2 regions of the Laceyella putida genome follow, and region 1 is predicted to be linked to the other one. Evidence: a T-box and tRNA genes for the amino acid it is inferred to sense, from the RefSeq annotation. Region 1 holds a T-box; the other holds one or more tRNA genes.
What was found. A T-box is a leader RNA that pairs with one kind of tRNA and senses whether it is charged. The one in region 1 lies ahead of metG (methionine--tRNA ligase), so its partner is inferred to be a tRNA-Met.
Positions count from the first base shown of each region.

Region 2: it encodes a tRNA-Met, which carries the amino acid that the T-box ahead of metG (methionine--tRNA ligase) is inferred to sense. The anticodon was not compared.

Region 1 is NZ_JBHTBW010000085.1:57,389-64,624, forward strand. It holds gene rnmV (ribonuclease M5) at 1-452, opposite strand, end outside; gene ACFQNG_RS20145 (TatD family hydrolase) at 476-1,246, opposite strand; gene lepB (signal peptidase I) at 1,289-1,879, opposite strand; gene lepB (signal peptidase I) at 1,961-2,515, opposite strand; gene metG (methionine--tRNA ligase) at 2,627-4,609, opposite strand; T-box leader at 4,656-4,896, opposite strand; gene ACFQNG_RS20165 (ATP-binding protein) at 5,090-6,928, opposite strand; gene ACFQNG_RS20170 (DNA double-strand break repair nuclease NurA) at 6,947-7,236, opposite strand, start outside.
Region 2 is NZ_JBHTBW010000047.1:22,234-29,469, reverse strand. It holds gene ACFQNG_RS14390 (ATP-grasp domain-containing protein) at 1-420, opposite strand, end outside; gene ACFQNG_RS14385 (hypothetical protein) at 754-897, opposite strand; gene ACFQNG_RS14380 (aminotransferase class V-fold PLP-dependent enzyme) at 1,216-2,424, shown strand; tRNA gene ACFQNG_RS14375 (tRNA-Val) at 3,085-3,159, opposite strand; tRNA gene ACFQNG_RS14370 (tRNA-Ile) at 3,190-3,265, opposite strand; tRNA gene ACFQNG_RS14365 (tRNA-Asp) at 3,277-3,353, opposite strand; tRNA gene ACFQNG_RS14360 (tRNA-Met) at 3,357-3,433, opposite strand; gene ACFQNG_RS14355 (hypothetical protein) at 3,498-3,677, opposite strand; gene ACFQNG_RS14350 (phosphatidylglycerophosphatase A family protein) at 3,931-4,458, opposite strand; gene ACFQNG_RS14345 (2'-5' RNA ligase family protein) at 4,582-5,091, shown strand; gene ACFQNG_RS14340 (PHP domain-containing protein) at 5,474-6,295, opposite strand; gene ACFQNG_RS14335 (hypothetical protein) at 6,865-7,170, opposite strand.

The DNA.
Region 1 (7,236 bases):
AGCAGTTCTGCCACCTCTTGTCGCAATTCACTGGAAGCCGGTTGTCCCACAAACCCTAGCTCGATATATTCTTCCCAAGTGAGGGGCGGTTCATCACTCTCATCCACCCATTCGGTGCGGACGGACCGCAGCGCGGCTCTGATCGCCTCGGGCGTGGCATGCTCCACTCCCACTTTGCGTTTGCATCTAGCCTCGTGCTGGGTGAGAAAAGCGTGTTTTACACCCTCAATTTCCCGAGAAATAATGCGGCGTATCCGCTCTCCCGCGTGGTCCGGATCGGTGAAAACGATCACCCCTCGTTTCGCTTGGGCCCGTTTAATCTGCGCGAGGACTTCCTCCCCAATGGCGGACCCCCGTGTTTCAATGGTATCCGCATGAACGGCCCGCTTGATCGCCAATGTATCGTTGCGTCCTTCAACCACGATGACTTCCTTAAACTTCGCACCTGCCAATGAATGTACCTCTTTCTTTTTCTTTACGACAACTTAAACAAACGCTTCGCATTCTCCGAAGTAACATGGGCCAATTCCGAGAGTGATAAGCCCCTGATTTCCGCGATCGTTTCCGCCACCAAACGCACATAACCCGTTTCATTCCTCTTGCCCCGGTACGGATGTGGCGCTAGATAAGGGCAATCCGTCTCCACCAACAGGCGATCCAACGGAACGAGGCGCGCGATCTCCTTGGGCAATTTGGCATTCTTAAACGTCACGGGTCCGCCCAATCCAATCATGAAGTTGAGCTTTAGGCATTCTTCCATGATCTCCGGATCCCCGCCGAAGCAGTGCATGACCCCACCCACTTCATCCGCGTTTTCTTCTTTGAGAATCCGCACCACATCCTCATGGGCGTCACGGTCGTGAATGATGATGGGATATCCCGTTTCGCGGGCGATGGCAATCTGTTTGCGGAAGATGTCGGCTTGAATCTCCCGTGGAGAATTGTCCCAATAATAATCTAAACCCATCTCTCCCAATGCCACCACTTTGGGATGCTGAGTCAATTCGCGAATCCATGCCAAATCTTGCTCCGTGCAATCTTTGGCATCATGCGGATGCCAGCCGACAGCCGTATAGATGAAGTCATGCGCCTCGGCCAGCTCCAGCGAGGTGCGAATGGTTTCGCGGTTATAACCGACATTGACAATCATGTCTACGCCAAATTCTTCACGCGCCCGTTTGATCACTTGTTCGCGATCATCCGCAAACTGCGGGTCATTGAGATGGGCATGGGTATCAAACAACATAAAAGAGCCAATCCTCCTCCATCACACAAAAACCTGAACGATTCAATGTACCATGCTGGCCGCTGTCGAGGCCTTGGGCACCACGGTGGCGACGGGATCACCCGGCAACAGGCGCATCCGCTTCACCGGCAAGACGACGACATCGGCGCGCCCCACGATCTCCGATAGCGATACCGGCCCGATCATGCGGCTGTCTTTACTGTTATTGCGGTTGTCTCCCAACACATATAGGGAATCGCTTGGAACCGTTGTCGGTTTATAATAGGTTCCTTCATTCATCGGTCCATTGATATAAGGTTCATTTAGCGCGGTGCCATTGCGGTAGACCTTGCCGTCTTTGATCTCAATCCGGTCTCCTGGCAAACCGATCACCCGTTTGATAAAGTCCCGTTCTTCGGCCGTATGGAACACGACAATGTCACCGTACTCCGGTGTGCTGACCCGATAAATCCACTTGTTGACGATCAGCAATTCTTCCCCATCCAATGTCGGTTCCATCGAAGCGCCATGCACTTCATACGGAGCAAATAAAAACGTGCGGATGACCACGGCAATCACAACGGCCACTAAAATCGCGGCTATCCATTCCAGCACGGTCAGCCAAGAATTGGACGAGCTTTTGGTCTCTATCATTGATAGCCCTCCTGTACCCAGTTCTAGAGCATAGTTGAAGCCGATTCTCAACCTTTTTTATGTCATTGATGGGCAGATTGGTTAGCGGGAGCTGGTTATGGCTTCCACTGTTAGCAACTTTATTTGTTTCAATGGCAAAACGATGATATCGGCGCGTCCCACCACTTTAGACAGCGGGATGGTTCCCAAATCGCGACTGTCTTTGCTGTTTTCGCGATTATCTCCCAGGACATACAACATTCCCTCCGGCACCACGATGGTCCGACGGTCGCCTCTGGGATACGTAATTCCTTGAATATAAGGCTCGTTTAGTACCGTTCCATTCCGAAACACCTTACCCTCCTTAATCTCAATCCGGTCTCCCGGAAGACCAATGACACGCTTGATGAAGTCTCGCCCTGCCTCGGCATGAAACACGACAATATCTCCATGGGAGGGTTCATGGATACGATACGACCATTTATTCACAATGATTTTCTCATTGTCCTCCAGCGTGGGCCGCATCGATGCCCCCTCCACATCGTAAGGACTAAACAGGAACACGCGAATCACCATAGCGATCAAGAGCGACACGGCAATGGTACCCACCCACTCAAATGTGGTTCGTACCGCATTAGATGAGTTTCTCTTTATCATCGATTGCCTCCTTATCCAAAAGAGCCAGTAGATGCGGATTGCGGGAAAGGTGTCGTTAGGAAGGGAAGCCGCCGCTTTTTTGGGCAGACTCTCCCACTTCCATCAGTCAGCTTACTTCACTTTCGAGCCGTTTGGAATATCCCCGGACACGGTCGCCAACACCAAGCGCCCTTCTTGGGAGGCCGCCAGAATCATGCCTTGGGACAACTCGCCACGCAATTTCACCGGCTTCAAGTTGGTCACGCAGATCACCTTTTGCCCAACCAACTCTTCCGGACGATAATGTTCGGCAATGCCCGATACGACTTGGCGCTTTTCTTCACCCAAGTCCAGTTGCAATTTCAACAAACGGTTTGCGTTGGCAACGGGTTCAGCCGCCACAACTTCCGCCACCCGCAAATCGACTTTAACGAAATCATCGATGGTGATAATCCCTTCCATCTCTTTCTGCTCCTCCTGTTTCGGTGTCGCTTCTTTTTTCGCTTCATTTTCTGCTTTCGGCGTTCCCGGCTGGGTCGTCATTTGGTAAATCGCATCGATCTCCTCTTTCGCATCCAATCGCGGGAAGATCGGTGTGCCTTTATGTGTCTGGGTGCCTGGACGGAAGCCGCCAAATGTGGCCAAGCTGTCCCATGCCGTTTGTGGTCCCTCTTCCAGACCCAATTGCGCCCACATTCTTTGCGGCGTATGCGTCATGAATGGTTGAATCATGATGCTGACCATTCTAAGCGCTTCAAGCAGGTGATACAGCACGGAACCAAGGATATGGTGTTTGCCCGGGTCTTTGGCCAAGTTCCACGGTTGGGTCTGTTCAATATAGCGGTTCCCTGCGCGCACCAAATCCCATATCGCCGTCGTGGCAACGGAAAATTGGAGTTTGTCCATCTCCGCCTCCACACGTTTTACCGTATCCAAAGCTAATTTTTTAAATTCTTCATCGTATTCCGTGGCACCTTCAACCATCTCCGGCACAATGCCCTGATGGTACTTTTCAACCATGGTTAAGGTGCGATGCAATAAGTTGCCCAGATCGTTGGCCAAGTCGGCATTAAGCCGCTCGACGAAAGCTTCCGGTGTGAACACGCCATCTGATCCAAAAGGCACTTCCCTCATTAAATAATAACGGATCGCATCAAGACCGAACCGTTCAATGAGCGGAACCGGATCAATCACGTTTCCTTTGGATTTGGACATTTTTTCCCCTTGCACCAAAATCCAGCCGTGGGCGAATACTTTCTTTGGCAAAGGCAATCCGAGCGCCATCAGGAAGATGGGCCAATAAATGGTATGGAAGCGAACGATCTCTTTCCCGACCAGATGCACGTCAGCCGGCCAATAGGTCTCGTACTTGGATGGGTCATCGCTGAGATAGCCGAGCGCGGAGATATAGTTGGTCAACGCATCCAACCAAACATAAACGACATGCTCTGGATCCTTTGGCACTTTGATTCCCCAGTCAAAGGTGGTGCGGGAGATGCTCAAGTCTTCCAAACCGGGTTTGATGAAATTTTGGATCATTTCATTTTTACGGGATTCCGGTTCAATGAAACCGGGATTCTCCTCATAAAACTGCAACAAGCGATCAGCGTATTTGCTCATGCGGAAAAAATAACTCTTCTCTTTGATTTTGCTGATGGGACGACCGCAGTCCGGGCACAGCCCATCTTTGACCTGGCGATCAGTGAAGAAAGCCTCGTCATCCACACAATACCAACCTTCATATTCACCGAGGTAGATGTCGTCTTGGTCCAACAGTTGCTGGAAGATTTTCTGCACGACTTGCTTGTGGCGGTCTTCGGTGGTGCGAATGAAATCGTCATAAGAGATATCGAGCTTTTTCCATAACTCTTTAATACCCGTTACGATCTCATCAACAAACACTTGCGGTGTTTTTCCGGCGGCTTCCGCCTTCTTCTGGATTTTTTGCCCATGCTCATCCGTGCCGGTCAAGTACATGACGTCGTATCCCCGAAGTCGCTTGTATCTCGCGATGACATCCCCGGCTACGGTTGTGTAGGCATGACCGATATGTAGTTTGGCGCTTGGATAATAAATGGGTGTGGTAATGTAAAATGTGCGTTTCTGTTCACTCACTTTTCCCTTCTCCTTTCATTCACAAAATAAAAAAACCCCGCCCACATGTTGGGGCGAGATTGTTTTCACGCGGTACCACCCAATTTCGGCATCATCTCATAAAAAGCATGACGATGCCCTCATTCCATCCCCTAACGCGGGCTCACGTCCTTCCCTATTCTGCCAAAGGCATTTCAGAAAGAAATCTCCAGGGCCATCTTCATTAGCTTCTACTATGCTGGCTTTCACCTGCCCCAGCTCTCTGGCAATAGCGCCCGCTAACTACTCTTCCCCTTCACAGAAGTTCCTGTAAACGAACTTTTTCTTCTTATATATTATACATCATTCCGTTTCATGCGCTCAAGCGAGTCTCTATTAGTTTAACCGTTCTGTTATTTTTTAAGCGGTTGGAATTGATTTATTGAAGTGGATGATGTTGTGAATAGTAATAGCTTGTTTGTTAAGGCGTGGCGGGTCGTTTAACATTCAATCTCTTTCAGACTACCGCCGATCGTAACGCACCGCAAACGGTGTCTCATGTTTCTTCAGTTTTCCGTCCCCCGCCAGACGTTCCAGCTCTTGCTTCAACCGGGTCACATCCCAAGAGAGGCCGCATTCCCGGTTAATCCGCGCCACGGTTTGCACCAAGTCCGTTTCAAACACGGGCAAGGCTTCTGTCAGGGTGGTGAGAAGCTGATCGTCTTGGGCTTCCGCAAATTGCTTCAGCTCATCAAACGGATTGGACAGGTGCGGACTGCGGGTGTAGGCGCAACGCACGCGAATAAAGATGGTGCGCCCAAACACAGCCGACGAGACAAAGGTGTCGCCTGATCGCAGGTAAGGCAGGCGTTTGCCTTCTTCCGGCGTCAAGTCCGTTTCTTCCCGTAGTGTGGCGATATCGGTGCCCCGGACGGTTCGGAAAACGAATTTGGTGTTGAGCTGGGCCGTAATCGTTTCATCCAACAACGTGGGGCGTTGTGTGGCCAACACAAGGAAAACGCCGTATTTCCGTCCCTCTTGGGCAATTTCCTTAAGAATCGATTTGGCTGGGGAATCCAGCGCTTTGGGGGCGAAGTTGTGCGCCTCGTCCGTAACGACCACAAACGGGGGAAAGAAACGACCCTCTTCCCCATTCATTCTCGCATCTTTATACTCGCGCCGCTTGCGGTAAAGAGACCCGATCACGTAGGTGGCAAACACTTGCAACACCCAGGTACTGCCCTGCACTACCACCAGTTTCCCTTGCTCCAATCCCCGTTCGATCGCCCGAATATCTTGTTGGAACAGTCCCGCTTTTTCCAGGCGTTGCAAGCGCCAATGAACCCCTTTGACCGAAGATGCCGGCAACGTGCCAAACTGTTGCAACAGCTGTTTGAGGTCGTGAATCCGCTGCACATCCATCGGCGTAAGGTCCGGATTCTGCAACTGCCGATCCAAGCCCTGTTTCCCTTCTTCCAAAGCTTGAACGAGATTGCTGACGCGGTCGCTGAACGAAATGAAGGAATCCCGCTTGCGGTGGAGCATCTGGATCACATTTACCATGGCATCAGACAATTGGCTCCCCGCTGCCCCCAACAACTCCGTCACATCGCGGGTCGACAAGTCTGAGAAAGAAATTCCCACATCGCGGCCAATTTGCACGGCGACATACCGATCCGTAAAATCAAGCCCCCTCCCTTCCATGCCGGGGATGTGATCGCTAAAGTCCATCTCGAAATGGGGATCAAACACCATGGTCGGAATCCGCAATTTCATCAGTTCCTCCAACATGACGCGGAGACCAAACGATTTTCCTGAGCCCGACCCGCCGAATACGCCGATATGCGGATATTGCTGCATCGTCTTGATATCAAAGATGAAGGGCACGCCCATCTGTGGCCGAAGTTGGCCCTGTTCCATGATCATGACCTGATCTTTCAAATCTTCGGAGATGGTCGCCCCCATCGATTCCGTTCCCCGAATTTCCCCCAACAGCATCCCTTCCGCCGGAGTAGACTTCACAAGCAGGCTCCGCACCTCTTCAAACACCGGCAACCGGACAGAACAGCCCGTCCGCACCGGATGCGGCGCTTCCTCATACAATCGGAGCTTCGCCAGGTTGATTTCATCCGACTCGATGTCATACCCGATCTGTTCCAAGGTTTGAATCACTTGGGCGTCGACGAGTGACTTGTCCAATCCCATGGGAATCAGACGATTGTAGGACATCGTTTCAACCACTTCACCCCGTGGATAGTCTAACTGCCCATCTTCGATGACTAAAATCTCATTGATGCGAAACTTGCGCTCCCGCGATACGATATACACTTCTTGTTGTGTCGTTACCCCCACTACTTGCATTCTCTTCTCCCTCTCCTTCTAGATCATGCGGTCACTTCGCTTCATCGAAAGCAATCGGTGACGCAAATCCGCATCGATGTATTGTTCCACCATCGTCTCCACCAATGGATTGGTCACCCGCACCTGATTGTCCACAATATCCAACCAAAATGGGATTCCGCGTCCCTGCTCCGGTGTCAAGCTGTAAACCAGTCTTACGAGTGCCAAGCGCTCCTTTTCCTGTGACATCAACCCATCCAACCCGATAGGTTGCGGGCTTCTCGATGAGCGAAAAGCCATCTTCCACATCTGGCTCCCGGCCGGACTCC
Region 2 (7,236 bases), on a different contig from region 1:
CACCTCTTCGATAAACAGAACCAAGTCGATGACAGACTCCAGCTCGGCGAACGGGGGAACCTTCACATTTGCCGCCTTGAGCAGCCTCTTCATTTTCACTTTATCGCGAAAGGCGATGGCACTCTCCCAAGATTGACCCTCTATTCCCAAATGTTCCCGGATTCTGGCCGCACGCAAAATATCCCGTTCGGCAGTTGCCACCACACGCCGAAACGGGGTATGTTTCGCCATCTGCAAAGCTGCAAATTCAACGGCATTATTATAGTCGTAATTTTCAAAAGATAATACGTACGCGTTTGCTTGAAATTCCGGCGCCAACTTCTCTGTGGTTAAGATAACCAACGGTTCATTCAAATCCTCCAGCCATTTGTCATAGGGTACATCATAGTAAGGCAAGCGATTGAAAATTAAGATGCTCAACCTAAGCGTTCCCCTTTCAATCCATGATGTGCGAGCAAACCGCAGCTTGCTCAAAAAGCCAATCTCGCCATTACTAACAGGCACAGCGATGAGCCTGTCATTCACATCCGAGATGCTGGAGTGCGACACCACCGGTGCAAACCACCGCCAGGTAAGATTTGGTTTGACAGTGATGGATGAGACCATTGTCAACCAATTGATCGAATTGGTTAATCCTTTCACAAACAATACCCGTTAGAAGGGGTTCCTTTTAATATTAGAGAAAACATAATATTTTGTCAATCTTTTTATTAACAGAAGCAACCGCCCCCTGTCGACGGAGCGGTATGACCTCTATGAGGTTGTCGCTTCATCTTGCCCATCGTTTACGAGATGAGCCGGAATCCGAATATCCCAGCAATCTTCTTCCATCTGGAGCAAACATGTTTCTTCTTCACCGTTTTCACTCAGTCTGCCGTTCTCCTGTTGCTCTTTCATGGCATCCTCCTTTTCAGCTCAGTATGTCCAAGCCACGCGCTCTTTACACACCAAAAATATAAAATGTTATATAAATATATAGAATGACTAACAAAATTCTATCAAATTCCCTGATCCCTTCTGCGCAGAAGGTCACAACCGCGCCTTTGTCATGATCCTTTCAGTCCCCCACCACATGAATTCTTGTTTTGGAACTTATTTTTTTAGCATCTCCCGACCTCGTACCCATTACGACGCGAAAAGTCAATTGTTCTTCCCTTCACACATCTATATAATATAGACAATGAATTTTATGTTATAAAAAAAGGATGGTGCTTGATGTCAACCCAATGGCCTCGCTTTCAAGACCTGTGCCCACAATTGGGAGCCAGCCTTTATCTCAACACAGGGACGTGCGCTCCCCTATTGGACCCCATACATGAAGCCATCGCCCAAGCCAACCATTTCCTCCAGTATCCTTCAGCCAAGCCCTGGCTGTTCACGGAAAACGCCTGCACGCAAGTGCGCTTGAAACTGGCCGCTTTGTTGCGGGCTCACCCCGACGAAATCGTGTTGACAGAGAACGGCACGTTCGGGCTAAACACGGTCATCGCCGGCATCCCTTGGCGGGAAGGGGATGAAATCATCATCACCTCACATGAGCATGTGAGCAGCCTGATCCCTTGCTTTAGCATCGCCAAACGTTACCACCTCAAGGTAACGATCCTTCATCTGCACGGCAAAACAGATGAGGCGGTGATCGGGGAATTGCTCCAATTGATCAACAAGCGAACGCGCCTCATCATCATGAGCCATATCACTTGGAATACGGGACGCATTCTGCCTGTGGCCGAAATATGCCAACTGGCCCGGGCCCATCAGGTGTTCACATTGATTGACGGCGTGCAAGGGGCGGGACAAATCGAAGTGGACGTGAAGGCCATCGGTTGCGATGCCTATGCCCTGTCGGGCCATAAGTGGTTATTGGGCCCAACCGGAACAGGCGCCTGCTATGTCTCCGCAAGCCTGTTGGAACAACTTTGGCCCCTCGCTTCAGGTTATTGCTCAATCACAGGGTTTTCGCTTGACGGTGAGATTGACTGGAAAACGAATTCAGAAAAACTGGAATACTCGACCAAAAACACCGCCCTGTATACCGGCCTTGGCCGTAGCTTGGAACTATTGGAACAATACCAACTCCCCGCCATCACCTCACACATCCACTGTTTGGCTACTTGGTTCAAGGAGCAACTGCAGCTTCTTTCCGGTGTCACCCTGTTTACCGACCTCACTTTTCCCACTTCCGGCCTGGTGTCTTGCCACATTGACGGCGTCTCTTATGAGGCCGTATTGGAACATTGTCACAAGCAACGCCTATACATCCGCTATCTGCCGCGTCCGGAAGGCATACGTTTCTCCATTCATGCCTTCAATTCCCAAGAAGAGCTGATCCGCGCCCTCATGATTTTTGAAGAAGCGATTGCCTATGGCCGCAAACTGGGACAAGCCGGTTCGTCATCCGTCTTGATTGCCACGCATCGAGAGTGAGAGCGAGTCACAACCAGATGAAGAAACCGCTGCATCCCGATCCCATGCAGCGGAACCCATCTATTTGTCCGTTAGGTGGTATCGGCGTCAAATATGTTCGATCAAAACACATAGAAAAACCCACCGGTTATCTTGGCAGGTTACTCAATGAAATGAACGCTATTCTTTGTTAGCAAACTGCTTACGGATCACTAGGTTCAGTTCCAACATCACCTAATCGTACCCATGGATAAAGGAGTATCGTCTCTCCCCCTTACATTTAAACCGTTGCGATGAACCTTTTTGGAATATACCGAATACTTGTCCATTCTGTTTTCGTTGACGATATGCCCTGGACAAGCCCAGCTCACAACATGTTCTAAAATAAGGAATCGCTTCGCCGATTTCTTCTCAGCAAGAAGTGCTTCTCCCAGCAACATGCTCGAGCATATTTTGGCATTCTATTCTCTCTTTTCGCAACCTCCATTCCTTTCTGCAATACCTTTTTTGCTTTCTAAACTTTTTGTTGCTTGTTGTATACTTCCCCCAACTCCACATGAGCATTGACAATCATCCTATTCATCGCTGGGTTTATCATCCTAAGGTTTATATCATAGGAAATGGGATAAACAAAAAAAGTCTGAGTTTGTACACGATTGTACAACTCAGACTCCCTTCGTTTGGTGGGCAGTATAGGAATCGAACCTACGACCTCTTCCGTGTCAAGGAAGCGCTCTCCCACTGAGCTAACTGCCCAAGCAAAAAGATATGTAATTTTGGAAAAGTTGGTGGGCCCAACAGGACTCGAACCTGTGACCGATCGGTTATGAGCCGACTGCTCTACCAACTGAGCTATAGGCCCATGATGGTGGATGGCGGAGCTGACGGGATTCGAACCCGCGATCTCCTGCGTGACAGGCAGGCATGTTAGGCCTCTACACCACAGCTCCACTTGGTTGCGGGGACAGGATTTGAACCTGCGACCTTCGGGTTATGAGCCCGACGAGCTACCAGACTGCTCCACCCCGCGGCGTTATCGCCATCAGCGACATTTACTAATATACATCAGATTTATAAAAAGTGCAAGGGTTTTTTTAAGTTTTTTTATCCCAAATATAACGAACCCCGTAACGCCCCTTTTTCGAACGGAAGACTTCCACCCGCTCCGGGCTGTCATATCCGTATAACCACCAATCTTCCTGCATTCGCGCCGCCAAGCACCGTGCCTGAAAACGGCTGTCATATAATTTGGCCCAGTAGATCCATTGATTCATGTTGCCTTCCTCCTTCCATCCCTTATTTTTCACCGTTTTCCATTTTTCATCCATTGGTGGGCAAGAGACCGCTACAGGATATGCGCACATTTTTCCATTCGTCTAGAGCGGGCTCCCATTCTCCGCATAAGATATACCAACCAAGCAACCTTGCTGGTTTGACCTTTTCAAAAGCCGTCCATTGTTCCCTCCTCACGGCTATATGGCACAGCCGTTGTCACGTCTTCCTGACAACGGCTGTTTTATTTTTGCTTTATTGATTCAATTCCCTATCCAAGGCCTGTTCTTCTTCATCGCGCAAACGGTGGGCCAAGCGTCCTGAAGCCGCCGCCGCGACACTGGCCACCAGATCATCCATAAACGTTTGAACAGGTCCGCCTTTTTTGGTATCCAACTCACGGATGAGGCCGATCTTATGCTTATCCAAATGTCCAAAGGTGGTGACGGCAATGCTGCCATATCCCAAAACAGAGCCCAAGGCCAAGGTTTCATCGCATCCAAATAATCCTTCATCCTCTTTAACAAGGGATAAGAGCGGTTCGGACAACATGTTTTTCTCAGCCAACCGATCCAATTCCACCCCAACCAAAATCGCGTGCTGCAACTCCCGTTTGTTCAACACCGCCAACACGCTTTCCACGCACTGCTCCATGGTCAAACCGGGATTGTAAGGGATTTGCATTTCGTAGACGATCTCAGCGATCGCTTCGATGCTGACACCGCGATCTTTCAGGCTCTCCATCACCGCTTGTTTCACTTCACTGCTGTGTACTCTTCTCATCTGTCTCCCTCCCAAAGCCATCTTACCACAATCCACTTTGGTAAAAGATGCGTAAAAGAAAAATTAAAGATATAATAAAAGAAATGCGCCATTTTTCTGCCACTACCAAGGAGGGAATGCGTTATGCATTATGGCATTGCAGTTTTTCCACAAAAACATATTCAAGACCTTGTCAATTCCTATAGAAAGCGGTATGACCCGCATTATAGCCTGATTCCTCCCCATATTACATTAAAAGAAAAGTTTGAGCTCTCCGATGATCGATTGGAAGACGCCACGAAACGGTTGGAAGAGATCGCCAAACAAAACAAGCCGTTTACCATTCGCTTTCATAAAGTGAGCCATTTCCATCCCACCAGCAATACGATCTATCTGGCGATCAAAGACAGCGAGCCACTTAAGACATTGCACAGTCAAATCAATGCCTCCTTTGACCCAACTGAGTTACCTTATGACTATATTCCCCATCTCACCATTGGACAAAAAATGTCGGAAGAAGAGCTTCATGATGTGTACGGCACACTGCGTTTAAGACAGTTTGAATTGGAAACGAAAATTGACCGATTTCATCTCATGTACCAACTGGAGAACGGCTCCTGGAGCATCTATCAAACATTTTTGTTGAATAAATGACAAAGCGCGGGAGCATGTTTACGGCTGTCGCCGTGCGACATCGCCCAGACCGCAGTGAAAATAGAAAACGCTTTATCCGTTCGCGCGAAGTGTTTACATGGGTAGCAGCGCTTCAAGACTACAACTTATTTCAAACGTCGTTGATGAGCGGAAAAACCTTTTCCCGATGAGCGCCGATGGCCAAGTGAAGCGAATGGGAATACCATTTCTCCAGCCAAATTTGGTTTTGAAATAGCTTCTACACATACCGATGAAGGACGGCGCAAGCCCGCGCGAAACAAAAAGCGGCCCACGCCATTCACCGCCAGTCCCATGTTCCGCTCAATCGGCAGTCGGGCAGACGTCAACGGGTGAGCCATTTGATGATGAACATGGAATGGCGCTATAGCTTCGCCAAAATTTGCTCATCGACAGTGCAAGTGCCAAGTGGCGCATGATACATTGAACCGTGCCGTTCCCCATGGAAGTCTGACCCGGCGGTCATAAGCAAGCCAAATTCTTCCGCCATCTTGCTATACCTCTGTTTGGCCTCGTCCGTGTGGTCCGGATGATTCACTTCAATCCCATCCAACCCGTTATCCACCAAAAAAGGAATCAGGTCGTCTTGCCCATATAAGCCTGGATGAGCGATGACAGCCTTTCCTTTGCTTTGGTGAATCAATTGGATGGCTTCCATCGGAGAGATGCGCATCGGGGTCACATACGCCTTGCCTTCCTTCCCCAAATAACGGTCAAAAGCTTCGTTCATCGACCGCACAACCCCTTTTTCGATCAACACCTCCGCGATATGGGGACGTCCCACGTTATCGGCTGGGCCCTCCCCTTTTTTCTTCGCCATGACATCTTCCAATGTCATCTGAATACCCAACTCATTTAATTTCTCAATCATCATGCGGTTTCGCTGTTGTCGCACATCGCGCTGCCGCTTTAGTTTCTCTTGCAAAGCCCTGTCGCGGAAATCCACATTCAATCCCAACATGTGAATCTCTCTGCCTTGCCATAACGTGCTGAGTTCCACGCCCGGCACCACATGGACGCCCCATTCACGACCCGCGGTGAGCGCCTCTTCCACCCCACTGACGGAATCATGATCGGTGATCGCCAGGCCCGACAGTCCCGCCTGTTTAGCCAATCGCACCACTTCAGTCGGAGATAACAATCCATCTGACCCCGTTGTATGCACGTGAAGATCCACACGTCCCATGTTCATTCCTCCCCGTTTATATCGCTTCATCTTCTCTACTTTGACCACCCTTATCCTTGAATATGCGTCAGTCAGCAGTCAATCATCCTCTCCTCATGATTTTACCTTAATTCTCTGCGGATTGATCAAAAAGATGATGATGATACCCCAGACAAGGGTGATGAACCATTTACTACGGCAAGGAGAGGTTTATATGCCATCGTGATTGAAAACGCTTTCAAACGTGGACGCGACTTATGAACAAATGGACAAGATAATGCAGATGCAAGGTTTTCGTCGTTTTCGTCCCCATGCGCCCGTCTATCAGTTGCAAATGAAAGATTTTGTCTCTGGACAAGTTTATCGTCTCTCCCTTCCAACCAAGCAATACAGACCCAGAACACAGTGACACTCGGCCTCAAACAGCCCACGATTCAACCGGAAACACATCTCCAGTATCATCGGGCCAAACCGGTGATCCCTGAAGAGGTCATTATGGATATCTATGACAAATTAGAAGAAATCGCTTCATACTTGAAATAATTAAACGAGCACCCTTGTAAGAGGGTGCTCGTTTCACTCAACGTGTGTTATTTGCGCTCTTGAATCTCTTCCGTTATCCGTTTGGCCAATTGCTTTGGGTTTACATTGGTTTTTGTTGTATTCTCGGTAATCCCTAGCTCTTTTCCGGCTTCGTTCATCACTTCTTTAACCAAGTCTTTCTTGCCCGCTTGGGAATCCGTTCCTGTCAAGCCCAATTCCTTGCTGAACTCTTGCGCGATCTTGGTAATGTCTTGATCGCCTTTGCCGCGGGCGTTTTGTTTCATCCCAAGTTCTTTCGCAACTTCATTCATCATCTTTTTGAACATGTTGCCAGAACGCAAGAAGCGGAACATGCGAAGAGCCCCCTTTACGTTGAGTGTATCGTTAGTATCCCAACAGACGCGGAGGTTCATGCAAAA